2 linked regions of the Pseudophaeobacter arcticus DSM 23566 genome follow. The protein of the gene in region 2 binds, or shares a complex with, the protein of the main gene of each other region. Links are inferred from orthologs where the notes say so. Each region holds a gene or a part of one and is shown on either strand. Other genes may lie near its edges.

Evidence for each region.
Region 1: the proteins of xseA (region 2) and ARCT_RS0123105 are in contact, whole or in part, in a cryo-EM structure (PDB 8TXR), measured with the Escherichia coli proteins. The link is inferred for Pseudophaeobacter arcticus DSM 23566 from one-to-one orthologs.

Annotation. Positions count from the first base shown.
Region 1 is NZ_KI421507.1:3,844,340-3,860,089, forward strand. Bases 6,082-9,007 are described here. They hold ARCT_RS0123105 (exodeoxyribonuclease VII small subunit), read right to left. Parts: upstream 7,708-9,007; coding sequence 7,456-7,707; downstream 6,082-7,455. Other genes in these bases: dxs (1-deoxy-D-xylulose-5-phosphate synthase), read right to left, coding at 6,082-6,547; ARCT_RS0123100 (polyprenyl synthetase family protein), read right to left, coding at 6,588-7,451; ARCT_RS0123110 (histone deacetylase family protein), read right to left, coding at 7,704-8,630; ARCT_RS0123115 (response regulator), read right to left, coding at 8,851-9,007. In the rest of the region: ARCT_RS0123070 (acyl-CoA dehydrogenase family protein), read left to right, coding at 1-258; ARCT_RS0123075 (SelT/SelW/SelH family protein), read left to right, coding at 265-573; ARCT_RS0123080 (acetate--CoA ligase family protein), read left to right, coding at 580-2,616; ARCT_RS0123085 (carnitinyl-CoA dehydratase), read left to right, coding at 2,628-3,413; ARCT_RS0123090 (SDR family oxidoreductase), read left to right, coding at 3,647-4,519; more of dxs, read right to left, coding at 4,619-6,081; more of ARCT_RS0123115, read right to left, coding at 9,008-9,552; ARCT_RS0123120 (MarR family winged helix-turn-helix transcriptional regulator), read right to left, coding at 9,549-10,085; ARCT_RS0123125 (branched-chain amino acid aminotransferase), read left to right, coding at 10,258-11,124; ARCT_RS0123135 (organic hydroperoxide resistance protein), read right to left, coding at 11,279-11,707; ARCT_RS0123140 (MarR family winged helix-turn-helix transcriptional regulator), read left to right, coding at 11,830-12,273; ARCT_RS0123145 (DMT family transporter), read right to left, coding at 12,327-13,268; ARCT_RS0123155 (malonate--CoA ligase), read left to right, coding at 13,365-14,876; ARCT_RS0123160 (AEC family transporter), read right to left, coding at 14,900-15,750. UniProt on the Escherichia coli protein: Bidirectionally degrades single-stranded DNA into large acid-insoluble oligonucleotides, which are then degraded further into small acid-soluble oligonucleotides.
Region 2 is NZ_KI421507.1:2,472,848-2,488,496, reverse strand. What follows is about bases 5,751-8,575. They hold xseA (exodeoxyribonuclease VII large subunit), read left to right. Parts: upstream 5,751-6,324; coding sequence 6,325-7,827; downstream 7,828-8,575. Other genes in these bases: ARCT_RS0116210 (lysoplasmalogenase), read left to right, coding at 8,436-8,575; ARCT_RS0116215 (hypothetical protein), read right to left, coding at 7,849-8,250; purD (phosphoribosylamine--glycine ligase), read right to left, coding at 5,751-6,135. Outside these bases: ARCT_RS0116260 (Crp/Fnr family transcriptional regulator), read right to left, coding at 1-156; ARCT_RS0116255 (peptidoglycan-binding domain-containing protein), read right to left, coding at 458-976; ARCT_RS0116245 (2Fe-2S iron-sulfur cluster-binding protein), read left to right, coding at 1,590-1,913; ARCT_RS0116240 (FG-GAP repeat domain-containing protein), read left to right, coding at 1,913-2,740; ARCT_RS0116235 (LuxR C-terminal-related transcriptional regulator), read right to left, coding at 3,014-3,631; ARCT_RS0116230 (bestrophin family protein), read right to left, coding at 3,732-4,613; more of purD, read right to left, coding at 4,870-5,750; more of ARCT_RS0116210, read left to right, coding at 8,576-9,083; signal recognition particle-docking protein FtsY, read left to right, coding at 9,160-10,236; ARCT_RS0116200 (EamA family transporter), read left to right, coding at 10,340-11,242; ARCT_RS0116195 (inner membrane-spanning protein YciB), read left to right, coding at 11,294-11,914; ARCT_RS0116190 (glutathione S-transferase N-terminal domain-containing protein), read right to left, coding at 11,953-12,651; ARCT_RS0116185 (pyocin activator PrtN family protein), read right to left, coding at 12,972-13,232; ARCT_RS26360 (recombinase family protein), read right to left, coding at 13,229-13,900; ARCT_RS26355 (hypothetical protein), read right to left, coding at 13,941-14,315; ARCT_RS28275 (hypothetical protein), read right to left, coding at 14,337-14,498; and 2 more genes. UniProt on the Escherichia coli protein: Bidirectionally degrades single-stranded DNA into large acid-insoluble oligonucleotides, which are then degraded further into small acid-soluble oligonucleotides.

The sequences.
Region 1 (15,750 bases), 1.4 Mb from region 2 along the record:
ACCTGGGAGGCCGGTTGGAAATTCGATCAGGGCACGGTCACCGAGTCTGACATGTCGATGGCCAAGCTCAAAGCGACCGAGATGCTGGCCATGGTTGCGGACGAGGCAATCCAGATCCATGGCGGCATGGGCCTGATGGATGAGCTGCCCTTGGAACGTATCTGGCGTGACGCCCGGGTGGAGCGCATTTGGGAGGGGACGAGCGAGATCCAAAGACATATCATCAGCCGCGAAATGTTACGCGCCCACGGAGCTTGATGAACCATGTCCACGACCTCACCTTTGAAACCCAAGATCACCATTACCTATTGTATCGGCTGCAACTGGATGCTGCGCGCCGCCTGGATGGCGCAGGAACTGCTGTCGACTTTTCAGGATCAATTGGCGGCGGTGACCCTGGTGCCAGGGGAGGTCGGAGGCATCTTTGAGATCACGCTGAATGATGAGCTGATCTGGGAGCGCAAGCGCGACGGCGGATTTCCCGATGTGAAAGAGCTGAAGACCCGCGTGCGCGACCAGATCAACCCGCAACAGGACCTCGGCCATCTGGACCGGGCCACAAGGGATGAATAAGTAGAAATGAAGTCTCTAAACAGGCTGTTTAGGCCCAAAACCATCGCCGTTGTTGGCGGTGGCGCCTGGTGCCGTCTGGTGATTGAACAGTGCCAGAAGATGGGGTTCGACGGTGAGATCTGGCCGGTTCACCCCAAGGCGGAAGAGCTGGCAGGCCTGCCGGTCTATCGGGATGTCGCCAGTCTGCCGGCGGCACCGGATGCCACCTTTGTCGGGGTCAACCGCTTTGCCACAATCGAGGTGGTGCGGGATCTGGCGGCGCGCGATGCCGGCGGCGCGGTCTGCTTTGCCTCTGGCTTCCTGGAGGCCCAGGCAGAAGATTCAGAGGGCGCAGACCTGCAGGCGCAGCTGTTGGCGGCGGCGGGGCAGATGCCTTTCCTAGGGCCCAATTGTTATGGCTTTATCAACTATCTGGATGGGGCTTTGCTCTGGCCTGACCAGCACGGTGGCAAGCGGGTGGAGAGGGGCGTGGCCCTGATCACTCAAAGCTCCAACATCGCCATCAACCTCACCATGCAGACGCGGGGTCTGCCCATTGCCTATGTGGTGGCGGCGGGCAATCAGGCGCAGTCCGGCATTGCCGCCATTGGTGAGGCGCTGCTGGACGATGATCGGGTCACCGCGCTGGGCCTGCATATCGAAGGCTTTGGCGATCTGCGGGCCTTTGAGGCGCTGGCGGCAAAGGCGCGCGCCTTGGGCAAGTCGATCATTGCGCTGAAAGTGGGCAAATCGGCAGAGGCACAGGCGGCGACGATTTCTCATACGGCGTCGCTTGCGGGCGGTGACGCGGGGGCTCAGGCTTTGCTCACGCGTCTGGGCATTGCGCGGCTTGACGATCTGCCAGCATTTCTGGAAACGCTGAAACTGCTGCATGTGACAGGGCCACTACCCAACAACCGGTTGGGGTCGATCAGCTGTTCGGGGGGCGAGGCAAGCCTTGCTGCCGATACCGCGCATGACCTCCCGGTGGTCTTTCCGCCTTTGAATGACACCCAGGAAACCGACCTGCGCGCGGCGCTGGGGCCGATGGTGGCGCTGGCAAATCCGCTGGACTATCACACCTATATCTGGCGCGACACAGAGGCAATGACGCGGGCCTGGTCCGCGATGATGGATCCATCCCTGGCGATGACCCTGCTGATTGTTGATTTTCCGCGCACCGATCGCTGCTCGGCCAGCGACTGGGACTGTGCCATTGAGGCCGCCATTGGTGCACAGCACGCAACCGGGGCGAATGTCGCGCTGGTGGCAACCCTGCCGGAACTGCTGCCCGAGGCCGTTGCCGACCAGCTGATGGGTGCTGGCGTGGTGCCCTTTTGTGGGCTGCGCGAAGCCCTGCTGGCCTGTGCTGCCGCCTCAGCGCGGCGACCGGATGTTGCGGAACCTGTGCTGCTGCCGACCACAGTGGTAGCGCCCAGTCTGGTGTCTGAAGCGGAAGCCAAGTTTCGCCTGGCGCAGTATGGTCTGCGGATCCCTAAATCTATCCGAGCAAAATCCCCCGGCATGGCGCGGGCGGCGGCGGCGGATATTGGCTATCCGGTGGTGCTGAAGGGCGAAGGGATTGCCCATAAGACCGAAGCTGGTGCGGTGGTGCTGGGCCTGGCGACCGGCGGCGAGGTCAGTGCGGCGGCAGATGCGATGCCGACAGAGCGGTATCTGGTCGAGGAAATGATCACCGGAGCGGTGGCAGAGCTGCTCATTGGGGTGGTGAAAGACCCGGCGCATGGTTTTGTCCTGACGCTGGCAGCAGGCGGCACCCTGACAGAGATCCTGCAGGACAGTTGCTCGCTTTTGCTGCCGGCCAGTGATGCGGCAATTGACGCGGCTTTGGATGGCTTGAAAATCGCAAAACTGCTGGCAGGCTACCGTGGCAAACCGGCAGCCGACCGCGCTGCAATCCTGCGGGCGGTGACATCGGTGCAGGCCTATGTCCTGGCCGAGGCCGAAGGTCTGGAAGAAATTGAAATCAACCCGCTGTTATGTACGCCTGAGGATGCGGTGGCAGCGGATGCGCTGATGCGCAGAAAGGACTTATTGAAATGAGCGCAGTGGAGATGACAGAGGGACCCGTGAAAACCCGGCGCGAAGGCGCCATTCTGGAGGTCACCCTGGACCGGCCCAAGGCCAATGCCATTGATCTGGCCACCAGCAAGGTGATGGGCGAGGTGTTTCGAGATTTTCGCGATGACCCGGATTTGCGGGTGGCGATTCTGACGGGCGGCGGCGAAAAGTTCTTTTGCCCCGGTTGGGATCTAAAGGCTGCCGCTGATGGCGATGCGGTGGATGGCGATTATGGCGTTGGTGGTTTTGGCGGCTTGCAGGAGCTGCGCGACATGAACAAGCCGGTGATTGCTGCGGTGAACGGCATCGCCTGTGGCGGCGGGTTGGAGCTGGCAATCTCGGCCGATATGATCCTGGCCGCAGATCACGCGACTTTTGCGCTGCCCGAAATCCGCTCCGGCACGGTGGCGGATGCGGCCTCGATCAAGCTGCCGAAACGTATCCCCTATCACATCGCCATGGAGCTTTTGCTGACCGGGCGCTGGTTTGATGCCGAGGAGGCCAATCGCTGGGGGCTGGTGAACGAGATTGTGCCCGGCGATCAGCTGATGACCCGCGCCTGGGATCTGGCGCGCCTGCTCGCCTCGGGGCCACCGCTGGTCTATGCGGCGATCAAGGAGGTGGTGCGCGACGCGGAAGATTGCAAATTCCAGGATGCGATGAACCACATCACCCAGCGCCAGCTGCGCTCTGTTGATGTGCTCTATGCCAGCGAGGATCAGATGGAAGGTGCCCGTGCCTTTGCTGAGAAACGCGACCCGGTCTGGAAGGGGCGCTGAGAAGAGGTCCTGAGAAGTGGCACTGAGAAGTGGCAGGGGGGGGGCTCCCGCCCCTGCCGCAGCAGTCAAAGACTGCCGCTTTAGGGTTGGGCCCGGCAGCGCGCTTGCACGCGCTGCCTGTCGCTGTCTTGCCAGCCGCGCGCGTAAACGCAACTGTCAGGTCTTGATAAAAGAGCGGCATGGGATTGGAAACAAGCCTTGCGCCTTTGCGCCCTTCTGGCCAAATAGTGCCCATGCAAAAAACGCTTCTTTGTCTTGGATGTGGATATACGGCGCGCCGTCTGGCGCCGCAGCTATTGGCGCGCGGCTGGCGGGTGATTGGTACGGCGCGTGAGCCGGTTGCGGTCCCAGGTGTGGAGATGATCACCTGGCCCGGAGAAGAGATCTCTTTGGCTGGCGTCACGCATGTCCTCAGCTCGATCGGGCCAAATGCCTCTGGTGATCCTGTTCTGGCAGCTTTACGCGATGAGATTGCGGCCGCCGCTGCGGGTTTGGAGTGGTTCGGGTATCTATCGACCACGGCTGTCTATGGCGACCGGGGCGGCGACTGGGTGGATGAGACCACGCCCGTTGCGCCGACCAGCGAACGCGGCACCTGGCGGACCCTGGCTGAGCAACAATGGCAGCAAATCCCGGGTCTGCGGTTGCATATTTTTCGCCTGGCCGGAATTTACGGCCCCGGGCGTGGCCCCTTTGCCAAGCTGATGGCGGGCAAGGCGCGGCGCATTGTGAAACCGGGGCAGGTGTTTTCCCGCATTCATGTGGATGATATTGTGCAGGCGCTGCTGGCCTCGATTGACGCGCCGAACCCGGGCGGGATCTATAACCTCTGCGATGATGACCCCGCCCCGCCACAGGACGTTCTGGGCTACGCCGCAGAGCTGCTGGGGCTACCCGTGCCCGCCGAGGTGCCCTTTGACGAGGCCGGCATGACCCCAATGGCGCGCAGTTTTTACGGTGAAAACAAGCGGGTCAGAAACCAGCGCATCAAGGATGCGCTGGGGGTGCAGTTGCTTTACCCCAGCTACCGCGAGGGGCTGTGTGCAGTGTTGGCAGCCGAGGACATGGAACGCTTTGTGCCCCCGGCAGAACCGCCGGCGCTATAGTCCTGCCCTCTTGCCCCGTTTTATTGTCGGCAGGCACAATGTGTTTCTACAGGGCGATCCTGGGATCTTGTTCTTTGCCTGCTGTTCTTGGGATGAGCCCTAGGCCCGCTTTTCCCCGATCTGCGCCACACCCAGCACCTCCAGCACCTTGGCTTCGATCTGGGGGGCGTTCATGGCGGCGGTCTCGTACATATCGGCGGGGCTGGCCTGGTCGATGAAGGTATCAGGCAGCACCATGGAGCGGAATTTGAAGCCCGCGTCAAACACACCTTCATCTGCCAAAAGCTGCGCCACATGGGAGCCAAAGCCGCCAACGGCGCCCTCTTCAATCGTGATCAGCGCCTCGTGGTCGGCCACCAGTTGCAGGATCATCTCGCGGTCCAGCGGTTTGGCAAAACGGGCATCGGCAATGGTGGGGGTGATGCCCTTGGCCGACAGGGCCTCGGCGGCCTTGCGGACTTCGCCCAGGCGGGTGCCAAAGGAGAGCAGCGCCACGCGTTTGCCCGCTTGGATCATTCGGCCCTTGCCGATCTCCAGCAGTTGCGGAACCTCGGGCATCTCGACACCCTCGCCCTCGCCACGGGGGTAGCGGAAGGCGATGGGGCCCGCGTCATGGGCGGCGGCGGTATGGACCATATGCACCAGCTCGGCCTCGTCAGAGGCGGCCATCACCACCATACCGGGCAGGTTGGACATAAAGCCGATGTCGAAAGAACCGGCGTGGGTGGCGCCATCCGCGCCTACCAGACCGGCGCGGTCGATGGCAAAACGGACCGGCAGGCGCTGGATGGCGACATCATGCACCACCTGGTCATAGCCACGCTGCAGAAATGTCGAATACATCGCGCAAAAGGGCTTCATCCCGCCAGCGGCCAGCGCGGCGGCAAAGGTGACGCCGTGCTGTTCAGCAATGCCCACGTCAAAGCAGCGCGAGGGGTAGCGTTCCGCCATCAGCGACAGGCCTGTGCCATCGGGCATGGCGGCCGTGACGGCGCAGATCTTGTCGTCCTTGGCGGCCAGTTTCACCAGCTCATCGCCAAAGACGCCGGTATAGGAGGGCGCATTGGAGGGGGTCTTGTGCTGTTTGCCGGTGACCACATCAAATTTCGCAGTGGCATGACCCCTGTCGCGGGCGGCCTCGGCGGGGGCGTAGCCTTTGCCCTTTTTGGTCAGCACATGGATCAGGATCGGACCCTTGGCGCGGGCCTTGACGGTGCGCAGCACCGGTAGCAGCTGGTGCAGGTCATGGCCGTCAATAGGTCCGATGTAGGAAAACCCAAGCGATTCAAACATGGTGCCGCCCACGGCCAGGCCTTTGAGCATGTCTTTGGCGCGTTTGGCGCCCTCGCGGAAGGGTTCCGGCAGCAGCGAGGCGGCGCCCTTGGCCACGGCCTTCAGCTCTTGAAAAGGTTCCTCGGCATAAAGCCGCGACAGATAGGACGACAGCGCGCCAACCGGCGGTGCGATGCTCATCTCATTGTCGTTGAGGATAACGATCATCCGCTTGTTCAGATGGCCGGCGTTGTTCATCGCCTCAAAGGCCATACCGGCCGACATCGACCCATCGCCGATCACCGCAATTGCCTCGCCCAGACCCTCGGGCACCACGCCGCCCAGATCCCGGGCCACCGAGAATCCCAGCGCGGCAGAGATTGAGGTGGAGCTATGGGCGGCGCCAAAGGGGTCGTAGGGGCTCTCGCTGCGTTTGGTAAAGCCCGACAGCCCGCCCTTGGTGCGCAGGGTGCGGATACGGTCGCGGCGTTCGGTCAGGATTTTATGAGGGTAGCTTTGATGCGAGACATCCCAGATCAGTTTGTCCCTGGGGGTGTTGAACACCGCGTGCAGCGCCACGGTGAGTTCAACCACGCCCAGGCCCGCGCCCAGATGGCCGCCAGTGGTCGAAACCGCCGAAATGGTCTCTTGCCGCAGTTCATGCGCCAGCTGCACCAGTTGGCTATCACTCAGCCCCTTCATATCCGCAGGGCGCGCGATCTGGTCCAAAAGCGGGGTAGAGGGCCGGTCAGACATGGTGTTTCCTTGTGGCGGGCGGAGCAAGTAGGTTCCGGTGTCAGCTGTCTCGCGCAATAACGAAGCGGGCGGTCTGCTTCAAGGTTTCTCCCTCATCCCCGTAGGGGGCGAGGGCCGAGCAGGCCTCGTCGACCAGGTCCCGTGCGCGCTGTTTGGCAGGCTCCAGTCCCAGGAGTGAGACAAAGGTCGCCTTGCCGGCATTGGCATCTTTACGCAGGGCCTTGCCGACCTTTTGCGCATCGCCTTCAATATCCAAGATGTCGTCGGCGATCTGAAATGCAAGGCCAAGGGCGGTTGCATATTGTGTTAATGCACTGGGATCATCGCCAGAAATCACCGGCCCAACGGTGGCAGACCAATTGATCAGGCAGCCAGTTTTGCGGTTCTGGAGCCGGGTGATCTGGTCCAGGGTCAGAGGTGTTGTAGCGGTTTCCGCATCAATATCCAGCATCTGCCCCTGCACCATGCCGGAGCGGCCAGCCGCGCGGGCCATGAGCCGGATAAGCTCTAGTGCATGGGGGCCAAATTTTGCATCGGCCAAAAGGTCAAAGGCCATGGTCTGCAGCGCATCGCCTGTCAGCACCGCTGTTGCCTCGTCCCATTTTTTATGGATCGTCGGCAGGCCGCGGCGCAGATCGTCGTCATCCATGCAGGGCAGATCATCATGCACCAGGGAATAGGCATGGATGCATTCAATGGCGACCGCCGCGTCCAGGGCTGCCTCTGATTCCACGCCGTGAAGGCGCGCGCTTTCCAGCACCAGGAAACCGCGCAGCATCTTGCCGCCCATCACCGCATGCAACATTGGCTTTCCCAGGGTGGCCCCCACAGGAATGAGAGTGTTCAGGCGGGCAGAGATCTCTTGTTGCGCCTGTTTCAGCGCCACAGTGAAGGGAACAGCCATGCTGTTATCCCGCGTCCAGAGCCTGGGTCGCAATCGGCGTGCCGCTGGCATCCAGCGTCAGGGAGGCGACCTTCTCTTCGGCGCGTTTGAGTTCGTCCTCGCAGCGTTTTTTGAGCTTGGCGCCGCGTTCATAAAGCGCGATCGAGGCATCCAGCGCCACGTCGCCGCGTTCCAGTTGGCCCACGACGGTTTCCAGTTCGCGCATGGCTTGCTCAAAGCTCATCTCTTCCACGGAGGGGGCGGTGGTCTCGGTCATGTCGCTGCCTTTATCAATTCTTCCACATGTGCGCGCGTGGCCTGCGCTAGCGCGTTCAGATCATATCCGCCCTCCAGAGTCGAGACGATACGGCCCTGACACAGCTCAGCCGCCAGAGCGCAGAGTTCAGCCGTGAGCCAGGCAAAATCTGTGGTGCTCCAGTTCAGACTGGCCAGGGGATCGTCGCGATGGGCGTCAAAGCCAGCCGAGATGATGATCAGCTCTGGCTGAAAGGCGCGCAGCCGTGGAAAGGCCTGATCGGTATAGGCGGCGCGCATCTCAGTGCCCCCCGATTCGGGTGGCAGGGGCAGGTTGAGGATCTGACCATATACGCCATCTTCATCGGCGCGACCGGAGCCCGGCCAAAGCGGCATCTGCTGGCTGGTGATGAACAGGGCGCGGGGCTCATCCCACAACAGGTCCTGGGTGCCATTGCCGTGATGAACGTCAAAATCCACCACGGCGACCCGTTTCAATCCATGATGATCCAGCGCATGTTTGGCGGCCAGGGCGGCGTTTCCAAACAGGCAAAATCCCATGGCAGTTTCGGATTCGGCATGGTGCCCCGGCGGGCGAATGGCGGCAAAGGCGTTTTGCACCTCGCCCCCCAGCACCATATCGACGGCGCGCACAGCGGCGCCAGCCGCGCGAAAGGCCGCGTCCAGCGAGTCGGGCGAGATGAAAGTATCGCCGTCAATCTGCGCATAGCCTTTGCTAGGGCGGGCGGAACGTAGATCGCGCAGATGATCCACAGGGTGAATGCGCAGGATGTCATCCTCGGCCGCCATCGGCGCAGGCACCCGTTTCAGATCCAGCGTTTCCAGCGCGTGCAGGACGTGTTCAAGGCGGGCCACCTGTTCGGGGTGACCTTCTGGGGTCTCGTGGCGCAGGCAATCAGCGTGGGTGATCAAAGCGGTTGTCATTCGGTATAGTCCAGAGCGTCAGGGTGGAAAGCAGGGGGCGCGATAGGCTCAAAGCTTAGAGCCGAGGTTACCCCCGCGACAAGGCGGAACTCAGCGGGACCGCGCAATGTGGGACAGAGCAATGTGGGACAGCGCAATTGCCCAGAGGGCGACGACAATGGGGAGAGGGCAGCAGGGGTGAGCCACACCTGATCTTTTGTGCCTGATCTATTGTGCCTGATCAATCCGGCGCCAGCATATAGCCTGCGCCCCGGACGGTTTGCAGGTATTGCGGCTGTTTTGGGTTCGGCTCGATCTTGCGGCGCAGCCGGGTGATCTGAACATCCACCGCGCGCTCCTGTGCCTGGCCACGATCCCGGCCCAGATCCTCGACCAGTTTGGCACGGCTGACGGGTTCTCCGGGGCAGGCCGAAAAGATCTTCATCAGCTGGCTTTCGGTGCCGGTCAGCCGCACCAGATCATTGCCCTGCCACATCTCTCCGCGTTCGATATTATAGCGGATGTCGCCAAGATGCAGCACCTTGGGGGCACTGTCCTGCGCCGAGGTATCCGGCACCCGTCGCAGGATCGCATTGACCCGCAACAGCAGTTCTTTGGGCTCAAAAGGTTTGGGGAGGTAGTCGTCTGCGCCTGCTTCAAAACCGGTGATACGGTCCTCTGTATCGCCCTTTGCGGTGAGCAACAGGATCGGCGTGGTCATGGTTTCGCGCAGGGATTTGGTCAGCGAGATACCGTCTTCGCCAGGCATCATCACATCCATGATGATGAGATCAAAATCGAGCCCGGCCAGTACCCGGCGCGCATGGGCGGCATCGCGCGCCGCAGAGACCAGAAACCCAGCCCGCATCAGGAACTTCTTCAGCAATCCGCGAATGCGCTCGTCGTCGTCTACGATCAGCAGATGTGAGTCAAATGTGCTCATGATCCACTTTCCCGCAGATTGATATAGGCCCGGCGCATATCCGCATCCATCATGGCCTCCAATACCTTTTTGAAACCCTGAACAGCCTCCGGCCCGGCGTCTTTGTAGGCGGCGCGCATGCGGGCGCGCTGGGCATCCGAGAGCTTGGCCTCCAGCTGTCTGCCCGCCTCGGTGAGGTGCAAATGGCGCTCGCGCTTGTCGGTGACACCAACCCGGCTTTCGACCAACCCATCGCTGATCAGAGTGCGCAGCACCCGGTTGAGCGATTGTTTGGTGACGCCCAGGATGGTCAGCATATTGTTTACGGTGGTACCGGGGGCGCGATTGATAAAGTGAATGGCGCGGTGATGGGCACGCCCATAGGACATCTGTGCCAGAATGCGGTCCGGATCAGCCGTAAAGCCACGATAGGCAAAGAACATTGCCTCGATCCCCTGACGCAATTGTTCATCGGTCAAAAACAACAGGCTTTCGCCGCCATACCCCTGGCTGGATCGCCCCATTGACCGCCCGCGTGAGCCACCCTCAGACATGGTGCTCTCCCCTCTACTCGCCTAAAGTCCCTGACAGTCAGTTTATGTCAGCTATATTGACATTCCAAGAGTGAAGATGTATCGAATCGCAGCTTTGGCGCAACAATATGTCCACTTCGGACGTATGTGGCGCAACTTTTGAAAAATGTAACTGCTTTGAGGAGGCTGTGGCATGGCTGGATACGATGATCGGGACGGCTTTATCTGGATGGACGGAGAGCTGGTCGACTGGCGAGATGCAAAGGTGCACATCCTGACCCATGCGATGCACTATGCGTCGTCTGTCTTTGAAGGTGAGCGGGCCTATAACGGTAAGATCTTCAAAAGCCGGGAACATTCCGAGCGCCTGATTGCCAGTGCCCAGGCGCTGGACATGCCGATGCCCTATTCGGTGGATGATATCGAAGCCGCCAAAGAAGAGACCCTCAAGGCGTCTGGGCTGCAGGACGCCTATGTCCGGGCCCTGGTCTGGCGCGGCTCTGGCGAAGATATGGGCGTGGCCTCGGCGCAGAACCCGGTGCGCATGGCGATCGCGGTCTGGGGTTGGGGTGCCTATTATGGCGATGCCAAGATGCAGGGCGCGAAACTGGATATCGCGGAATACAAACGCCCCAGCCCCGAGACGATCCCGGTTCACGCCAAGGCGGCGGGCCTCTATATGATCTGCACCATCTCCAAGCATAAGGCCGAAGCCAAGGGCTGCTCGGATGCCCTGTTCATGGACTATCGCGGCTATGTCGCCGAGGCGACCGGCGCCAATATTTTCTTCGTGAAAGACGGTGAAGTACATACGCCGCTGGCGGATTGCTTCCTCAATGGGATTACCCGGCAAACCGTCATTGCTATGCTGAAGGACAAGGGAATCACCGTGCATGAGCGCCGGATCCTGCCCGAGGAGATGGAAGAGTTCGAGCAGTGCTGGTTAACCGGCACCGCCGCCGAGGTCACACCAGTTGGTGAAATCGGACCCTACAAGTTTGAAGTCGGCGAGATGACCCGTGACATTGCTGCCGCCTATGAAGCCCTGGTGCGCAGCTAGTCGCAGCTGCTGTTTTCAAATTGAAAAAGCGCGGAAGATACCTTCCGCGCTTTTGCTGTATGAGCATCTGGCGATGCGGTGGCCGCCTGTGGCTGCTTCATTTGGCCTAAAATATCCCGGAGCGCGAGGCAGAGCCTCGCATATCTCTTCCGCCTTATAGAACCTCTGTCGTAACCTCGACATTGCTACGTATGGCATTGGAATAGGGGCAGATCTTGTGACCTGCATCGACGATGCGCTCGGCTTGGGCTGCGTCAAGCCCGGGCATGGTCACCAAAAGGGCAACGCTCAGGCCAAAACCACCCTCAGGATTGGGGCCAATCCCCACATTTGCAGTGACCGATACATCAGCGGGAACTTTGGCCAGGCTTGCATCCTGTGTGGTGGCAAACTGCATGGCGCCAATAAAGCAGGCGGAATAACCAGCCGCAAAAAGCTGCTCTGGGTTGCTACCTTTGCCGTCTCCGCCCAGGGCAGGTGGCGCGGCCAGAACCAGATCGAGACCGGATTCTGCAACTGTGGCGCGGCCATTGCGGCCTCCGGTGGCAGTGCCTTGCGCAGTGTAAAGAGGGGAGATGCTCATGTTTGGGATCCTCGTTTTGCATTATGATCGCGAGTGAATAAATCGTACACGATTTAAATAGGTGAGATTGAGAGAGGTGGCAAGGGGTTGCGGTTTGATCGCGTGCGATTTATTTATCGCCAATGATGCACCAATCCCTTTGCCTTGATGACCTGCTGTGCTTTGCGCTCTATTCCGCCAATAACGCCATGGGGCGGCTGTATCGGCCACTGCTGTCGCAATATGGGCTGACCTATCCGCAATATCTGGTGCTTGTTGCCCTGTGGCAGCACGACGGCCAGAAGGTGAACGATCTGGGCAGCGCATTGAACCTGGAATCAAATACGCTCACCCCTCTCTTGAAACGCATGGAGGCGGCTGATCTGGTCACGCGCAAGCGAAACCCTGAGGATGAGCGCAGTGTGATTGTCTCATTGGCTGCCAAAGGTCTTGCCTTGCAAAAGGAGGCAGCAGCCATCTCGCGCTGTATCCTGGAGGCGGCGGGGGATGATCTGGCGGATCTCATTTCTCTCCGCGACAAGATCCAGAAACTGGCGGTGCGGTTGAACGCAAAGAGCCAGGCCTAAAAGGCTAAGACCCAAGCGCGATATGGGCCGAGGGCGCAGCGCGCATGGATAGCTTACCCGCCTTTCGGATCGGTCAGAGATTTGGCCTTGCCACGTTCCAGGCCAAGGCGGCTCTCACGCCAGATCACCAGGATATTGCCGGCAATCACCAGACTGGCCCCCGCCAGCATGACAATAGTTGGCAGTTCTTCAAACCAGATGTAGCCGAGCACAATTGCAAACAGCATCGAAACATAGTCATAGGGCGCCAGCATTGACGCAGGTGCAAAGCGGTAGGACGAGGTGATCAGGATCTGCGCGACACCGCCAATAATCCCGGCGCTGATCAGCAGGAACAGCGTGGTGAGATCCGGTATCACCCAGCCAAACGGCAGGGTCAGAAGAGACAGCAGTGAGGCGGTGACGGAAAAGTAAAACACAATGGCGGCCGTGTGCTCTGTCATCACCATCCGGCGAATGTGAATCTGCACAAACCCACGCGCCACCGTGGCTCCCAGAATCAGCATGACCCCGACAAAGGCGGTGCTGGACATATCCATGCCGCTGGTCAGCCGTGGATAGATCATGATCATCACGCCCAAAAGTCCAATGCCAACAGCAGTGATACGTATCAGGCGAATGCGCTCTCCCAGAAATACGGCGGCCAGGATCAGGGTAAAGATCGGCGTCGCATAGCCAATGGCCGTGACCTCTGGCAGGGGCAACATGCCCAGCCCCATAAAGGTCATCGCCATCGCCGAGGTGCCAACCAAGCCGCGCAGCACATGCCCCAGGGGGCGTGTGGTCTTGAGCCCGTGTTTCAGATCACCGCGCATCGACAGCCAGACAACAATGACGGGAATGGCAAAAAACGAGCGAAAGAACACCGCTTCGCCGGCAGGAACCACGTCCGAGACCGATTTGATCACAGCAGAGAGGCCGGTAAACAGCCCAATGGCAGCGACCTTGAGGGCGATGGCGAGCATAGGTCGATGCGATGTTAAGGAAATGGCCATGAGCGGGACCCTGCGCCCCTGCGACAAAAAGATCAATGGCTTGATTTCCGTACCAGCCCCGGCGCAAATTACACCAAAAGTTGAGGAGCCCTTTGAATGTATGATGAAAACCATCTGATTTCGCAGCTATATGCAGCCAGTGAAGGGCAAGAAACCCGCAATTTTGCCACCTTTCCAGCCCGCGCCAGTGTCACGTTTGGGGAGTTGTTTACAGGGGCTGAGCGCAACGCGGCGGCCCTGGTGGCGATGGGGGTTCAACCCGGAGACCGGGTGGCGGTGCAGGTTGAAAAAACCATCGAGGCGATCCAGCTCTACCTCGGAACCGTCATGGCGGGCGCAGTGTTTTTGCCGCTGAACACCGCCTATACGGTGCCCGAAGTGGCTTATTTCCTTGCCGATGCGACGCCTCGCGTGCTGGTTTGTGACCCGGCGCGGCGCGATGAGATGGCAGAGATCGCTGGCGCCGCCCAGGTGGTGACGCTGGATGCCAAGGGGCTTGGCTCGCTGACCGATTCGGTGGTCGGGCGCGGTGGTTTTGCACCGGTGGCGCGCGGGCCAGATGATCTGGCGGCTATTCTCTATACTTCAGGCACCACCGGGCGTTCCAAAGGGGCGATGCTGAGCCATGAAAACCTGGCTTCAAACTCGCTCACTCTGCGGGACTATTGGCAGTTTACCAGTCGCGATGTGTTGATCCACGCCTTGCCGATCTTTCACACTCACGGGCTGTTCGTCGCCACCAATGTGGCGCTGTTTGCAGGCGCGCAACTGGTCTTCCTGTCTGGATTTAACGCGGATCAGATCCTGGAGGCGATGCCCCGCGCGACGGCCCTTATGGGGGTGCCAACCTTCTACACCCGCCTGTTGCAGGATCCGCGCCTGACGCCGCAGCTGGCAGAGAATATGCGGCTGTTCATTTCCGGTTCGGCGCCCCTGTTGGTGGACACCCATGAGCAATGGCAGGCCCGCACCGGGCACCGCATTCTGGAACGCTATGGCATGACCGAAACCAATATGAGCACCTCCAACCCCTATGAGGGCGAGCGCCGCGCTGGCACCGTGGGATTGCCGTTGCCCGGGGTTGAGGCCCGTATCATGGATCGGGGGCATGAGGTTGCCAGGGGCGAAACAGGCGTGCTGGAAGTGCGCGGTGCCAATGTCTTTCAGGGCTATTGGCAGATGCCGGAAAAGACCGCCGAGGAGTTGCAAGCGAATGGCTGGTTCATCACCGGTGATCTCGCCCGGCAAGACCTTGATGGCTATATCACCATTGTGGGGCGGCAAAAGGATCTGGTGATCACCGGCGGTTTTAACGTCTACCCCAAGGAGGTCGAGAGCCTGATCGACGATCTGCCCGGGGTGCTGGAAAGCGCCGTCATTGGCGTGGCACATCCCGATTTTGGCGAAGCTGTGGTGGCCGTTGTGGTGCCCGAAGCGCAGGCCAGTCTCAACACTGCAGACATTGCCGCGGCGCTTGGCGCTCAGCTGGCCAAGTTCAAGCAGCCCAAACATATCGTGCTGGTGCCCGAGCTGCCCCGCAACACCATGGGGAAGGTGCAGAAAAAGGCGCTGCGCGAGGACTACGCGGATCTGTTTGCTCAGCCCTGACCTGCCGGGTCCAGGTCAGTCCGTCAGGTCAAGACCCACAACAAAACAGTCAGCGTGACAAAGGCGCAGCTGGTCCCAGCGAGCATGGCCAGACTGGCAGCGCCCTCCAACCCCTGACGCTGGGCCAGGACGGTGTAGATGCCAAACATTGGCATCGCCGCCGACAGGATGACCGCGCTGTGCAGCGCGGGCGGCAGCGTGATCAGCCCCATGGCCAACAGGGCAGCCGCCATCAGCGCGACCAGGGCTGGATGCAGCAGCAGTTTGGAGGCCGCGATCTGCGCCGCAAGCGAGCGATTGCCATGCAGCGGCAATCCCACCAGCGCGCCGCCGATCACCAGCAGGGACACGGCTCCGGCGGAGACCGCAAGCATGTCGATAAATCGCATGAAGGGACCGGGAAGGGGCAGGCCGACCAACGATACCACCATTCCCAGCGCCAAACCGATGAGCATCGGCATTTTGGCCAGATCCAGCAGGATGCGCCGCAGTCGTGGCAGCAGCGGCTGGTCAACGCCATTGCCCGCCAGTTCGACCAAAATCAGGCAGACCGGCACCAGCAGCAGGTTTTCCACCAGCAGGTTCAGCGCCAGAATGATCCCGGCCTGATCGGGAAAGGCCAGCAGCATGATCGGATAGCCGACAAAGGCATTGTTGGGGCAGGTGGAGCCCATGACTCCCAGCGCGCGGCGCTTGGGGTCTGTGCGGCGCAGCGTGAACAACAGATAGGACAGCGCCACCGTCGCCAGCCCGCCAAGGGCATAGACCACGACATATCCGGGCTGGAAAACCTGCACCGGACTGCGCGCGGCCACAGCGGCAAAGATCAAGGCAGGCAGGGCGATATTCAGAACATAGCGCCCCAACACGCGCA
Region 2 (15,649 bases):
GATGATGGCATAAAAGGCGTCACCCGTGTCGCCCTGTTCAAACAGGACCTCGCCATTGGAGAGCCGCACTTCGCTGGCCTGACTTTCCAGCATTTCCCGCAGCGGGGCCGAGGCGGCAGACAAAAAGCCGGTCTTTGGCAGGCGGTCGTTTCGCATTGTGTCTCTGGTCTCCGTCTTTTTGTGCCAGATGAGCGTTCCGGGCGGGGCTGGCCCAGTGGCTGGATCCAGCGCCTTGCAGGGGTTCTAGCAGAGCGGAACGGTTTGGGGAACTCTGTGCCGGATCTTGCCGTGCTGCGTCTTTCTGTTGCTTTCTCAGATTTTGCTTCAACATGTGGGATACCGCAGGGCATCGGGCGTTGAGCGAAACCAACCGTGGCGCAGCTGAGAGGTCCAGGTCTGCGCAGGTCCTGGAGGCGACATGACACTGTGTGGGCTGCTGTGCGGGCTATTGTGCGGGCTACTGTGCGATGGCGATCAGACCCAGCTGTCGGGCGGTGTCCAACGACAGGGTGCTGCTGTCCAGTCCAGTCTCTTTTTGGTAGCGGCGGATGGCTATTCTGGTTGCGCGGTCCATCTGTCCGGTTGTCGTGCCCCGATAATAGCCGCGTACCGCAAGGGCGCGTTGTAGCGAGGCGGTGAATTCCGGCGTCAGCTGCTCCGGGCAGGGCGTTTCAAGCCAGGTGTCGCGCCGGGGTTGGACGATATCCTGGCGGGTGACGGTGCGAAACACCGCTGGCTGGGTGATCTGACCCGTCGCATCCACAACAGCAGGGGTGACCAGAACCTGGTCGGTGACGGTTTGAATAACGGCCGGGCTGGTGTTGCGGTGCCAACAGGTGCCCGGCGGCGCGCCGGGCGGGGCCTCTGGGGGGGCTGTCCCGCTGCCGACTGCCGGATCCAGGGGGAGGCAGGCGCCAAGGCCAATGGCCATAAAAAGCGACAGGCTCGCAACAAGGGGGGCGTATGGAGTGGTCATGCCTGCGGGTGCTCGATTTCTTTTGACGATCCTTTGGGCCATCCCTGTGCACGGCCATTTGAAACCAGACTAGACCAGATCCTGAGTGGGCGCAAAGGCAGGATCACCCTGCCGCCACCGTTCGGTAGGCAAAAGATCCAGCATAGGCGAAAATCCTCGACCGCTTGGGCGATGCCATGAGGGACTGAATGCGCGCCTTTGCCCCCTGCCGATGACGCGCACCAGGCGGCCAGACATTACTGAGCGGCAAAGGCGCGCGGCGTTTTGCGCCAGATGATGATGTTGCCAGAGCATGGTGGGGGCAGTGTCGGTTTCATCTTCCAGGGGGGCAAACACTCCGCCCTTGGCGGCACCTGGGCATTGGTAGAGCATCACCAGCCTGACAAGGGGTCCCGTGGCATTCTTGGGTGCGGACTATAGTTGCGTTGTGGTCAGACGGGCGGGGGCGGCAGAACCGTGGGTACCGGGGATGGTAAGTGCGACAAAAGGAACAAACATAGAACATTTGCAGCGAGGGCCCAGCCCTGTCATTGATCTGTGCAAATTGGGCTGGTGCAGGCGCAGGGGCTTGGCTACATATTCAGCTAAATACCGAGAAGGGGAAGAGCAAACGATGGCAAAGATTACCTATGTCGAACACAACGGCACTGAACATGTTGTGGAAGTAGCCAATGGCCTGACCGTGATGGAAGGTGCCCGCGATAACAATATTCCGGGCATTGAGGCAGATTGTGGTGGCGCCTGTGCCTGCTCCACCTGCCATGTCTATATTCACCCGGATTGGGTCGAAAAGCTTCCGGCGAAAGATGACATGGAGGAAGACATGTTGGATTTTGCCTTTGAGCCGGATCCGGCGCGCTCGCGTCTGACCTGCCAGGTGAAGGTGACGGATGAGCTGGAAGGCCTGATCGTCCAGATGCCTGAAAAACAGATCTGATGCGCGCGCGGACCATGGCGCGGCGTCTGATGTCGCGCCTGTGGTTCGGTTTGAAGCGCCGCGCGGGGCAGGGGATGCTCCTGTGGCTGGCGATCGTCCTTGGCCAATCTCTCGCGGCCGAAGGGATGGGGCCGGATGATATCGGACATTGGTCCCCTCCGGTCTGGCCTGCCGAAGTGTTGCGGGCGGAATTCATCAATCCCACAGCCCGTTATGGTCATGGTGTTCTGGGCGACGCGCTGGAGTGGTCTGGCCTGATGCTGCGCTTTGCGGGGCCGGGGCAGGTGCCTTTTGGCATGGCGATAGATCTGCCGCAGGACCACGTCTTTGAAGACCTGCGCCCACGGCTGGTCGACCTCAATCTGGATGGGCGTCCAGATGCGGCGATGGTGGTGGAGACCGACATGGCACAGGGCGCAGCGCTGGCTTTGCATGGGGGTGATGGCAAGATTGCCGAGACGCCTCATATTGGCCGTGCCAACCGCTGGCTGGCGCCAGTCGCTGCGGGTGACCTTGACGGTGACGGACGGGTTGAGCTTGCCTATGTTGACCGGCCGCATCTGGCAAAAACCCTGCGGATCTGGCGGTTTGAGGCGGGCGCTCTCACCCCGGTTGCTGCCCTGTCAGGCCTGACCAACCATCAAATTGGTGACGATTTTATCACTTCAAGCCTGCAGGGCTGTGCGCAACCTCCGGAGTTACTCCTTGTTGATGCCGATTGGCAGAGATTGATAGCCGTGCAGTTGGCAGCAGACCAGATCAGCAGTCGTGATATCGGTTCCTTTTCCGGACTGGCCAGCCTAGAGGCCACACTGGACTGTCCGTAGTTTTTGCCCCTTCTGTGCGCCGTCCTTTTCACGTGCTGCGGAGGAGATGCGCTAGCTGCAACCGCGCCGCGCGTGAGCGCGGCGCCGGGCCCAAGGGTGTGGCATTCCTTGAATGCCAAAGCGCGCGGGAGCCCCCCCTTTTTTGGGGAGCAAGGCCTAGCTGAACCCCTGTTGGAGCTGGCTATTTATCGAAGGTTGGGGCCGGACCTTTGGCGGGTGGCTTTCCTATACTCCGGGGAGCCTGGGCTGTTTGTCGAAGCTGCAAGTCGGCGATTAGGAGTTGTTGCTGCGCACCACATGGTCGCCGCCAATATCGCCCAGCGAGGAAAACAGACTGGCGGTATTGTTGACCCCCATCTTTTTGAGCAAACGCGCGCGATGCACCTCGACCGTGCGGTAGCTGAGGTTCAAGGAGCGGGCGATTTCCTTGCTGGTCTGACCCTCGCCTAGCAGCGAATAGACTTCGCGTTCGCGTCGGGTCAGCGGCAGATAAGGGCGCTGTGAGGACAGATCGGCAAAGCTCCAGACCGCACGCCCAAGCGGGGCGTCGGGGGTAAAGGTATGCCCGCGTACCCGGACCCAGAACAGCTCTCCATTTTTGCGCCGCATGACACGTTCATCCCAATAGGGGTTGCCCTGGCTCAGGAGTTTGTCGCCGCGGGTGCGCAGATTCTGAAACTCTTCTTCAGAGGGGTAGAGAAAGGCAAAAAGCTGATCCACGAGCTCTGCATGCCTATAGCCAAACATCTGGCAAAAGCGCTGATTGCATTCGCGCAGGACCCGGTTTTCCGTGACCACGATGCCAACAGGAGCAAAGTCAAAGGCCAGTTTGGCCAGATCTCCCGCACCGAAAAGCTGGTCCAGCGTGTCCGAACAGGGCTGTTGTTCCATCGTCCCTCCAAGATCTTGTGACGACTGTAGCTTTGGAAGGGCGGCATGGAAACAGCTTTGACAGAGACCGGCTTCTGGAAAATGAGGATGTTACGGGGCGTTAGCTTAGATAATAGCCCTGAGCTTGCAGCGCTGGCGGTGCTTTGATGTCCAGATGAGGCGCCATGGAGATCTCCACGGTGCGGCAGATGGCATCCAGCGGCAGGCCATTGACCGTCTCGCCAAAGGGACGGGCCAGCTCTTCGGTGACCTCCGCCAGGCCAAAAAACACATAGGCAATGATGGCAACAAAGATCGGCGTTATCCAGGCGGCATCTTCCAGCAGGGCAAAGGGAATGAGCAGGCAATAGAGATAGGTGGTGCGAAACACCAAGAGCGAATAGACATAGGGCAGCGGGGTGGTCGCAATGCGCTCGCAGCCTGCCTGGGCCAGCGCGATTGAGGCCAGCCGCTCTGAAAGGGCCTTGCGGGCAAAGCCATCCGGGGCGGCCTTGACCGCCGTGGCGGTGGCGGCGTTGAGGGCGGCACAGGGCGGATGGGCGGCCTGGCTGAAATCCATCCCGGACCAGTTCTGTTTCGTCTCGCTGATCTTTAGCTTGCGCAGATTGACTCGGTGCAGATGCAAAAAGTCCAGGGCCAGTTTTAGCACCTCCTGGCGGGCGGCGTCTTCAGGCAAAAACATCCTGCTGTCGCGGGCCAGAGAGCGCATATCCGCGACCAGCTGCCCCCAGAGCCTGCGCCCCTCCCACCAACGTTCATAGGCGGCATTGTTGCGAAAGCCGAGAAACAGTGAGAGCGCAATGCCAAAGACCGCAAAGGGGGCCGCATCAAGATGGGGCAGGGAAATGACCCAGCCATCAATCCAGACGATGAGCATGGCCAAAATCGAAACCGTAAGGATACGCGGCAGAATGTGGGGCAAGACTGAGCCCTTGGTGGCAAAGAGCAGCTCAAAGAGGCCGGTTTTTTCGCGGATAATCATGGGAGGCCCGTTCAAATAAGAGGATCTTGAGGCAGTAAAGCCTTAAGCAGAGTCGCATGCACCTCGTAAAGGCGTCCAAAAATCTGCCATTCCCGTCAGCCCGTTGCCAAATGGTGCAATAGCGCCCCGAAACAATGCACCCTGAAACACGGCACCCTGAAACACGGCGCTATGAAACAGGGCGCTATGAAACAGGGCAAAGGGAAAAGGCCCGAGAGTCCCGGGCCTTTGGTGTTCAATCCATGGACTCGAAGGCTTAGCCCAGTGCCCGCCAGCCGATGTCGCGGCGCAAGAAGCCCTCAGGCCAGTCAATCTGATCCGCCATGGCATAGGCGCGGTCGCGGGCTTCGTTCAGGCTATTGCCCCGTGCGGTCACATTGAGAACGCGTCCCCCGGTGGCAACAATGTTGCCATCCTTTGCGGCAGTGCCCGCATGAAACACCATGTTGGAGCTGTCTTCAGGCAGGGCATCCAATCCCTTGATCACGGTGCCCTTTTCATAAGACCCCGGGTAGCCATTGGCCGCCATGACCACGGTGATGGCATGGTCATCGCCCCAGTTGACCTGGGCCTCGGCGAGGCGACCCTCGGCAGCGGCCTGCATCAGGTCCAGCGCCTGGGCCCCCAGGCGCATCATCAGCACCTGACATTCTGGATCGCCAAAGCGCACGTTGTATTCCACCAGACGGGGCTGGCCGTCCTTGATCATCAGGCCAGCATAGAGCACGCCCTGATAGGGCATGCCGCGTTCTGCCATGACCTTCATGGTGGGTTTGACAATCTCCTCCATCGCTTTGGCTTCGATCTCGGCAGTCAACACCGGCGCTGGGGAATAGGCCCCCATGCCGCCGGTATTGGGGCCGGTGTCGCCTTCGCCAACGCGTTTGTGGTCCTGGGCGGATCCAATCGACAGCACCTCTTCCCCATCGACCAGGACAAAGAGCGAGGCCTCTTCGCCCTCCATGAACTCTTCGATCACCACCTCTGCGCCAGCGCCACCAAAGGCGCCGCCAAACATATCGTCAATCGCCGCCAGCGCTTCTTCTTCGGTCATGGCGATGATCACGCCCTTGCCGGCGGCCAGGCCATCCGCCTTGACCACGGTCGGCGCGCCATGCAGGCGAATATGGGCCTTGGCGGCCTCGGCCTCGGTGAAATGGCCATAGCCCGCAGTTGGGGCCTGTGCCGCATCGCAGACTTCCTTGGTAAAGCTTTTGGAGGCTTCAAGCCGCGCGGCAGCTTCGGAGGGGCCAAAGACCAGGACGCCAGCGTCGCGCAGCCGGTCGGCCACCCCTGCGGCCAGTGGCGCTTCGGGGCCAATGATGACAAAGCCGATGGCATTTTGTTCGACAAAGATGGTGACTGCGGCCCCGTCCATGATGTCGAGACTGGCACATTCGGCGATCTGGGCGATACCGGCATTGCCGGGCGCGACGATCAGCTTGTCACATTTTGGGTTCTGCATCACGGCCCAGGCCAGGGCATGTTCGCGCCCGCCACTGCCAAGGATAAGAATATTCATCGTGTCGTCTCCGATCTGCTGATCTCGCCTGTCGCCCAGGACGGGATCAGGTGTACCCGTGGACCCCAAAGCGAATTGTCGGGGCTTGCCTTGCTTGCCGCGGGTTCTATGCTGCGCGAGCCCGCAAAACAAGAACCTGCACCCGATGCAGGCTCAGAACGCCAACTTTGCCGCAGGAGCGCTGTTTTCGTGTCCGACCTATTTGAAGATCCAACTCCCGGCCAGACAGCAGGCCAGACACCGGGCCAGACATCAGGCCAGACAGCGGGCGAATCTTCTGGCCAGAACGCGCCGGAATTCAGCGTCTCAGAGATCTCTGGTGAGGTAAAACGCACGCTGGAAAGCACCTTTGGCCGCATTCGCGTGCGCGGAGAAGTGGGGCGGGTGTTCAAGGCGCGCTCGGGCCATCTGTATTATGATATCAAGGACGACCGCTCGGTTCTGGCCTGCACCACCTGGAAAGGGCAGATTTCCAGCCTGTCAGTGGTGCCAGAAGAAGGCCTGGAGGTGGTTGTTACCGGGCGGCTGACGGCCTTTGGCGCGCAGTCAAAATACAACATGAACGTCGACGAGGTGGCCGTTGCCGGGCAGGGCGCCCTGATGGCACTGCTGGAAAAGCGCAAGAAACAGCTCGAATCTGAGGGGTTGTTTGCGCCCGAGCGCAAGAAACCACTGCCCTATCTTCCACATATCATCGGTGTGGTGACCTCGCCCTCCGGGGCGGTGATCCGCGATATTCTGCATCGCCTGCGGGAACGTTTCCCGCGCAAGGTGCTGGTCTGGCCGGTGGCGGTACAGGGGGCCAATTGCGCGCCAGAGGTGGCGCGTGCCATCGAAGGTTTCAACCGGATGACCCCAGGGGGCGCCTTGCCGCGCCCGGATCTGATCATTGTCGCCCGTGGCGGCGGCGCGATCGAGGATCTCTGGGGGTTCAACGAAGAGGTTGTGGCCCGCGCTGCTGCGGCCTCGGATATTCCGCTGATTTCGGCGGTGGGCCACGAGACGGATACCACCTTGATCGACTATGTCTCGGATCGCCGTGCGCCAACCCCAACTGCGGCGGCAGAGCTGGCGGTACCGGTGCGGCTGGAACTGATGGCCTGGGTCGAGGATCAGGGGGCGCGGCTGCTGCGCGGCACCGGCCAGGCGGTGCAGCAACGCCGTCAGCGGCTGAACGATCTGTCCCGCGCCATGCCGCGGCCCGACAGCCTGCTTGAAACCCCGCGCCAGCGCCTGGATCAGGCGGGCTATAATCTACCGCGCGCCCTGATGTCGGCGGTGCACCAGCGGCAGGTGGGGCTGGGCAAGGCCTCTGCCGGGCTGCGGCCTGCCACCCTGCGCAGCCTGGTGCAAAGACGGCGCGGACAGTTTGAAACGGCGATTGCCAAACTGTCCCCCTATCCGATTGCACGGGAAATTGCCCGGCAAAAGACCGATCTGGAGAAGCTGAACGCTCGCATGGTTGCAGCGCAGGCGGTGCGCATTGCCCGGCAAAGCCAACAGCTGGAGGCCTCGGGGCGTCAGCTGGATATCCTCAGCTACAAGGCGACCCTGTCGCGTGGCTATGCTGTGGTGCGCAGCGGCGCAGAGGTTCTTACCACTCGGGCACAGGCCGCTGCGGCCCCCGCGCTCAGCATCGAATTTTCGGATGGGGTCCTGGATCTGGATGCAAAAGAAGCGGCTCAGAAATAAGAACTGCAGACCTTAGCGGCATTAGACCCCGACCTCTGGCCCAAGGCAGAGCATTTCCTCGCCCATTTCACCGGATTCATACAGTTCGGTGGCTTGCGGATCGTTCTGGAACTGCGCATTCAGACCATCGGGGGTGAGGGAAAAGCTCCAGCACTGTGGCGTGGTGTTGTCCTCATAGACAAAGCAGATCTGTCCAGCGTCTTCGTACCAGATGCCTGTTTGGCAATGTCCATCCAGAAACGACCAGAGGACACGTCGCCCGGGCAGGTAACGTTCCACCCCATAGGCGGTGCCGTCAAAGCCGTAAAACAGGGTCTTGCCTTTGGTGTAGCGATCGAATTCCTCGGCTCCCATCGGGTCGGCGGCCTGGCTGGAGAGCGGCAGAAGGGCAAGGACGGTAAAGAGAATCAAAAGCTGGCGCATATCCAAGACTGTGACAGAGGCCCGTCGATAGGCAAAGACCCTCAGCCCCATTTGCACCCGACTATCGCTTTTGCCTTTCCTCGGGTCACCTTTGACCAGACCTGCCAAGAGAGGCAAGCATAGGGAGAGGCAAGCATAGCGCCTGTTGGCATAACAAAACGGCAGCTCAGACAGGAGAACAACAGATGACAGGCACAGGCATCTTGGAGGCCGCAGCGGTTTGCGCGGCCCTGGGCTATCTCGGTTTCACCGCCTGCAGGCCAAGCGCCCTGCGCAGCCTGCTCAAAACCTTCTCGGTGGCGGCCCTGGCGATTGCAGCCTCGGGTCTGGGCGCGCCGCTCTGGCTGGTCCTGGGGCTGGCACTTTGTGCCTTGGGTGATTTTTTCCTGTCGCTGGAGGGGGAGCAAGCCTTCATGGGCGGGGTGGGGGCCTTTGCCCTTGGTCATCTGGCGTATGTGGTCCTGTTTCTAGGGCATCCCAGTAGTGACCTGGGCCAGATCTGGGCGATGCCGGGCCTGGGGCTCACCGGTGCCATTGTTGCGCTGGGCCTGGTGATGGTGCCTGTTCTGGCTCCCAGAGCGGGTGATTTGAAAATCCCGGTCCTGCTCTACATTCCGATCATTCTCTCCATGGGGCTTGCGGCGCTCACGCTGACTGATCCAGCGCTGATCTGGGTTGTGCCTGCAGCTCTGGCCTTTATGGCCTCTGACGTGATCCTGGCCTTTGAAACCTTTGTCCTGCCAGAAGATCACCCGCTGCGCCGGTATACGCCCTATCTGGTCTGGCCGCTCTATTGGGGCGCACAGGCGGGTTTTTATCTGTCTTTTTCCTGACTGTGGCGCTGCATCCGCTTTGCAACCCGGTGCAATCCGCATTAGGTGAGGGGGAAACCCTTTTGCGGAGGCCCTGATGGCGTTTTTCTCAAAGCTCAAGGAGCGCTTGTTCAAATCCTCGTCAAAACTGGACGAGGGGCTGGAGGCAATTGTTGATGAGGGCGGCCCAGCAGAGGTCGCGTCGCTGCCCACCGCAGAGGAGTCAGCCGGTGCGGAGGCGGCGCCCAATGGGCGCTCGCAGGACACAGCAGTGATACCAGAAAAACCCGCAGGTCTTTTGGGGCGTCTTGTGGGACGCAGCACTGGCAGCGAACAGCGTCGAACCCTGGATGACGAGATGCTGGAGCAACTCGAAGAGCTGCTGATCGCCGCCGACATGGGGGTGGACACGGCGCTGCGGGTGACCGCCAATATGGCCGAAGGACGCCTGGGCAAGAAACTCTCCGCCCGCGAGATCAAGGAATTGCTGGCCGCCGAGGTGGCGCGGGTGATGGAACAGGTGGCCAAACCGATGCCACTCTATGCGCATCGCCCTCAGGTGGTTCTGGTGGTCGGGGTCAATGGCTCGGGCAAGACCACCACAATTGGCAAACTGGCCAGCCAGTTCAAGGCTGCGGGAAAAAACGTGGTGATCGCTGCAGGTGATACCTTCCGCGCGGCGGCTGTTGAACAGCTTCAGGTCTGGGGCGATCGCGCCGGGGTGCCGGTTTTGACCGCCCCCGAAGGTTCTGATCCGGCCAGCCTCGCCTATGACGCCATGACCCGCGCCCAGGAAGATGGCGCTGATCTGCTGTTGATCGACACCGCTGGGCGTCTGCAGAACCGGGCCGACCTGATGGAGGAACTCTCCAAGATCATCCGTGTCATCCGCAAAAAGGACGAGACCGCGCCGCATAATACCCTGCTGGTGCTGGACGCCACCACCGGTCAGAACGCACTGAACCAGGTTGAGACCTTTCAGAAACTGGCGGATGTCTCGGGGCTGGTGATGACCAAACTGGATGGCACCGCCAAAGGCGGCGTGCTGGTGGCGCTGGCAGATAAATTTGCCCTGCCCATCCACGCCATCGGCGTGGGCGAACAGATCGACGACCTTGCCCCTTTTGACCCCGAAGAGTTCGCTGCTGCCCTGACCGGTCTGGACCAACCCTGACAAAATGCCCCGCCACCTTTCATTTGGCTGTAAATATCCTCCGGGGGTTTGGGGGTGGAAAACCCCCAACTTTGCCTCTTCAAAAACAGATTGAGCTGCCCAAATGAGCGAATGGTTAATCTCCCTGGAAGGCACCGAGGCCGGGCATCAGGCCGCGCTGGGGCTGGCCCTGATGGCGGCCTTCCTGCATGCGGTCTTTGGCGCGTTGCAAAAGGGGCGCTACGACCCCTGGCTGTCACGCGGCGCCATTGATGCCTCCTATGGGCTGATGGCTGCCCCCTTTGCGCTTTTTGTGGTGCCCTGGCCGGAACCCCATATGTGGCCAATATTTGCCGTGGTCTGGGGGATTCACGTGGCCTACAAGGTCTTGCAGGCGCTGGCCTATACCAAGGGCAGCTATACGGTGGTCTATCCGGTGGTGCGCGGCACCGGACCACTGTTCACGGTGATCGGTTCCTACTATCTGTTTGGAGAGGTCTTTTCGCTGGTGCAATGGGCCGGGGTCGGGGTGCTGCTGGCGGGGATCTTTGGTCTTGCCGCTTATAACTACCGCTACTTGGAGACCCACCGCGAAACCCTGGGATTGGCGATGTTTCTGGCGCTGATCACCGGGCTGTTTGTGGCGCTTTACACCACCTATGACGCCTATGGTATCCGCGCCACTGCCGATCCTTTCACCTTTCTCGCCTGGTTCTTCATGATCGACGGTCTGGTGATGCCGCCCTATGCCTGTCTGCGCTGGCGCCGCATGACCAAAAAACCTGACCTGGCCCCTCTGGTGGTCAAAGGCATCTTTGGCGGATTTGTGGCCTTTGCCTCCTTTGGCGCGGTGATGCTGGCCACCCGACTGGACAAGGTCGGCGAGGCGGCCGTGCTGCGCGAGACCTCAACCGTCTTTGCCGCCCTCATCGGCTGGCTGGTGCTGAAAGAAACCGTTGGTCCCCGGCGCATTGCCTTGATGGCTTTGATCGCGCTGGGCGCCGTGATAGTGGAGATGGGGGGCTGACATCAGCCTGCCCCAAAATGCCCAGAGCGGCATAGACCTACAGGAGATTCCATGACGCGCGACACAAGTGCAGCCAAGAAGATCAATCCAACCCTGAAACTGGTGCTGGAGCTTGGCCCTGTTGTTCTGTTTTTTATCGGCTACATCAAACTGCGCGAAGAGGTGTTTCTGATCGCCGGGCAGGAGTACAAGGGCTTTATCATCGTGACGGCGGCCTTTATCCCGCTGATGGTGCTCTCGACGCTGGCGCTGTGGAAGCTCACGGGCCATCTGTCAAAGATGCAGCTGGCCACGCTGGTGCTGGTGGTCTTTATGGGGGGGCTGTCGGTCTGGCTCAATGATGAGCGATTTTTCAAGATGAAACCAACGCTGATCTACCTGCTGTTTGGCGGGGCTCTGGGGATAGGCCTGCTGCGCGGTCAAAGCTATCTCAAGCTGGTGATGGAAGAGCTCATGCCGCTGGAACAGGAGGGCTGGATGATCCTCACCCGGCGTTTTTGCCTGTTTTTCCTGGCACTTGCGCTGGCGAACGAGGCGATCTGGCGCAGCTTTAGCACAGATACCTGGGTCTATTTCAAAACCTTTGGCCTGCCGGTGGCGATGTTTGCCTTTTTTATGTTCCAGGGGCGGGTGTTGCAGCAATACGGCCTGTCCGATGAAGACGAGGCCTGAGCACCAGGATCAGAACCTGGGCACCAGCACAGGCGGGTCTATTGCCCAGCGGGGTCTTTGCCAAAGATCACCTCTTGTGCGCGGCTGTCAGAGCGATCGCCGCGCCGCGCAGCCTCCAGGCTTCGTCCGGCGATGATACAGGGGCGGGCCCAAAGGTGATCCAGCCAGCGTGCCATATGCGGTTTGTCATCCAGAGACTGCTCCTGACCTTCCCACAATGAGGCCCAGGGCCAGATGGCCATATCGGCAATGGTAAAGCTGTCACCCGCCACATATTGGTTTTGCGCCAATTGCCGGTCGAGCACACCGTACAGCCGGGCAACCTCGGCGCGATAGCGGTCCTTGGCATAGGGGATTGGCTCTGGTGCGTATTTCAGGAAATGATGCGCCTGACCGGCCATCGGCCCCAGACCGCCCATCTGCCACATCAGCCATTGCTCCACCACCAGGCGCTGCCGTTCGGTTTCGCCGTAGAACTGCCCGGTTTTGCGCGCCAGATATTGCAGAATCGCGCCGCTCTCAAACAGGGAAACGGGTTTGCCATCGGGGCCATCCGGATCGGTAATGGCGGGCATACGATTGTTGGGCGAGATCGTTAGAAACTCCGCTGCAAACTGATCACCAGCAGAAATATCAATCAGGTTGACCGTATAGGGCAGGCCCATTTCTTCCAGCGCGATGGAAATCTTCCAGCCGTTTGGCGTTGGCCAGTAATATAGCGCGATTGGATCCTGCATGATCTGCCCTTTGTTAAGCCGGTGGAAAACCTGGTTAGGCTGGTGTAAAACCTGTGTGCAACACTCAAGGCTTGATAACAGCATGGGCACCCCGGGCACGCAAGCCTGGCGGCAAGTGTGACAGATCACAGGGCAGTGATTGCGTGCTCAGTACGCGCGCGCCTCTTGACTGAGGGGGCCAACCGGCGTATCGGATTTTGCATCAACATCGTGGCGATTTGTAACCGGATTTCATATTGTGTAAGTATTTGTAATTAAATAGTAAAAATAACATTTCTTATTAGGGCATACTGCGGGGCATACTTTCCCCGCTGAGTTGCTTAACTAATCTTTCGTTGCAGCTCTTTTCTTGCCTGTAGAGCGCAAGCGTCGATGTACTTGGCTAGATCTGTGATGTGGACACATTTGGCAGCCTTCTGACCGGACCCTAAACGTGTAAGGGGCAGGGGGATTTCTCCACTGTCCACTTTTTTGAGGAATACCTCGCGGTTCATTCCGCCAAAATAATCTTGGCGCACCTCATCGGCTGACACCACTGGCTTGCCTTCATACTTTGCTGTTAGTAGCCAAAGAGTGTTCATCGGGAGATCCCTTTTTCAGTTTTGTCGGTTATTTCTTTTAGGCATGGAGCTGGTGGCGTTTTGGTCTGCCGTTTTTTGAAGTCCCTGACCCATTGATAGACGCGGGACTTGTTGATGGGAGGCCCTGGCAACGCCTGCATTGCGGGAATGATCTGTGTGGCCGATACACCAGCTCCAATCAGTTCTGTTGCCTTCCTGATCCGCTCTGGTGTCATCGTCTGTGGTCTGCCGTGACGCTCGCCGCGCTCCTTTGCCGCCTTCATGCCTGCGATCGTGCGCTCCCTGATCAGGTCACGCTCCATTTGCGCTAGGGATGCCATGATGTGAAACATCCCCTTACCCATGGGGTTGGCGAGGTCAAAGCGCTCTGTCAGGCTCACCAGCAGGACGTTATTGGCCTCAAACGTTTGCATCGAATCCAATATGCCGAGCAATGTGCGTCCCAGCCTGTCGAGCTTCCAGACCACAAATTCACCCCCAAGTTTTGAAGCTGCAGAGATCGCCGCTTTCAAGCCGGGCCGGTTGTGCTTTGCGCCGCTCATTTTGTCGGTAAAGATCATTGCATCTTTGACGCCGTATTGTTTGAGGGCTGTGATTTGCATGTCTAGGTTCTGCTCTATGGTGGAAACGCGGGCGTAACCCACTTTGACAATCTCAGGCTTGGTCACGGTTTTCCTGCGAAAAGTGCGGTTTCGGGGGTAACTGGATTTAGTCGTAGTCTGGAATGCGCCCGGGTGCGTCCTGCCACCCCTCGGCGTTGATCCGGGCATTCTCGGCGCGGTCGATGCGGTCGATCTCGGCGGCGATCAGAGCGCCAGCTCTGACAAGATCGGCGCGTCGGTTCTTCGGCTTCCACCAGTGCGATGACCATGGCCACAGTTCTCGGATTGTCCGGCTGACAGTCTGGTGCAGGTCGTTGCGACCAATGCAGTCAAGCGCAACCTGCATCGCGTAGCAGGCAGCGGCCCCGGCCATTTCCCCGTCGCTGTGGGCGTCGTCATGCTCGGGCGTCCAGCCCTCTACCTCGATCTGCCGCTTGCGCTCTGCGGCGATGCTCTCGATTCCGTTCATAGGTCGCTCCATCAAAGTGGGGGTGGGTTGGCATTACTTGCGGCGCTTATTCTTGAGCAATCGGCGCAAACTGCGGCTGTTTCCCTCGGGTTCTGGCGGGGCCATTTCTCGCATGTCGCCCCAGCCGCATTCTTCGCAGACGCGATATTTTTCACGCCACCCGCCACAGCCTTCACAAACTCGCAGATCTTTCATGCCGTCCTCCTTAGATTGGTGTGGGTTTCGATGCTGGTTTCCGTCGCTGCCCCCTCTGTTGATGAGGGGGCAAAAAGAGAAGTCAGGCGGGTTTAGCTGGCTTCTGGGCTGCCATAGAAAAGGGGGAGTTCCGTCCCTTCTCGGGCTTTCGCCACCGCCTCGCGGTAGGCGTCTTCAAAGTATTTTTCAGGATTGAAAACCGTCATGATGAATTTCACGGTGCTGCCGCTTTTGCGGTAGCGAAAGCGCACGGCCATGCGATAAGGGGCACCGCCCCGGAACACGGGGATGGCGATGATGATCAGGTTGGGAATTTGCAATGGTGCGCCCTCTGCGTCCTTATGCTCATTCAGAAAGCTGATCTGAGATTCGCCGGAGTCGCGGTTGGTGCTGACCTTCAGGTCGCTGGTCTCAAACACCTGAAACTGTCGGCTCATCTGCAGCAGCTGGTGCAGCTGGCCAAACCGGCCCTCGATCTTGTCTGCGGTTTCGATCAGGCGGTTTTCCCAACCTTGGTTCTTGTCGGAGGCAGATCCTTTGATAATCGCTGGGGTTGGGTCCATGACCTCGAGGGCATGAATTTCGATGAATTCCCCCATTTCATCCTTGGCCAGTGCCTCGCCTGAGATATTCATCCAGGCCTCCCATTCATCTGACAGGGGGAAGCTGTAGATGGCTTTGTGATGGCAGTGGCGCGCTGTTGCGTCTCCGGTGGCGGACACGGGGTCGATCGCGCCGCCCGCGTGGTAATCCGCAATGCAGGTCAATTTGGGGGCCTTCATATCAGCGCGCGCAAACAGGGCAGAGGTATCGCCTTTGAACCGATTGGCCCAGTCGATCAGGCTTTGCAGATCTTCCAGTTGCGCTGTGCCCTTGCGCCTGGCTGGTTTCAGGAACTCGGCAGCGGCGCGGATCTCGCCTGTCAGGTTCTTGGTGTCGCGGTGCTTTGGGCTGCTGATGATGGCGGGTTTGGTCAGGTCCAGTGCATCGGGTAAGGTGACTGGAGTGTGATTGCCGATTTCTTCCATGACCTTGCGCATGGTTTCAGCCGGGTTTTGCATTACGTCTGGGTCGTCATATGCCATTTGGTTTTCCTTTGGCGCTGAGTTGTTTGTTTCGTGGCTGCTTAATCCAGATCTCGGATTTCGCCG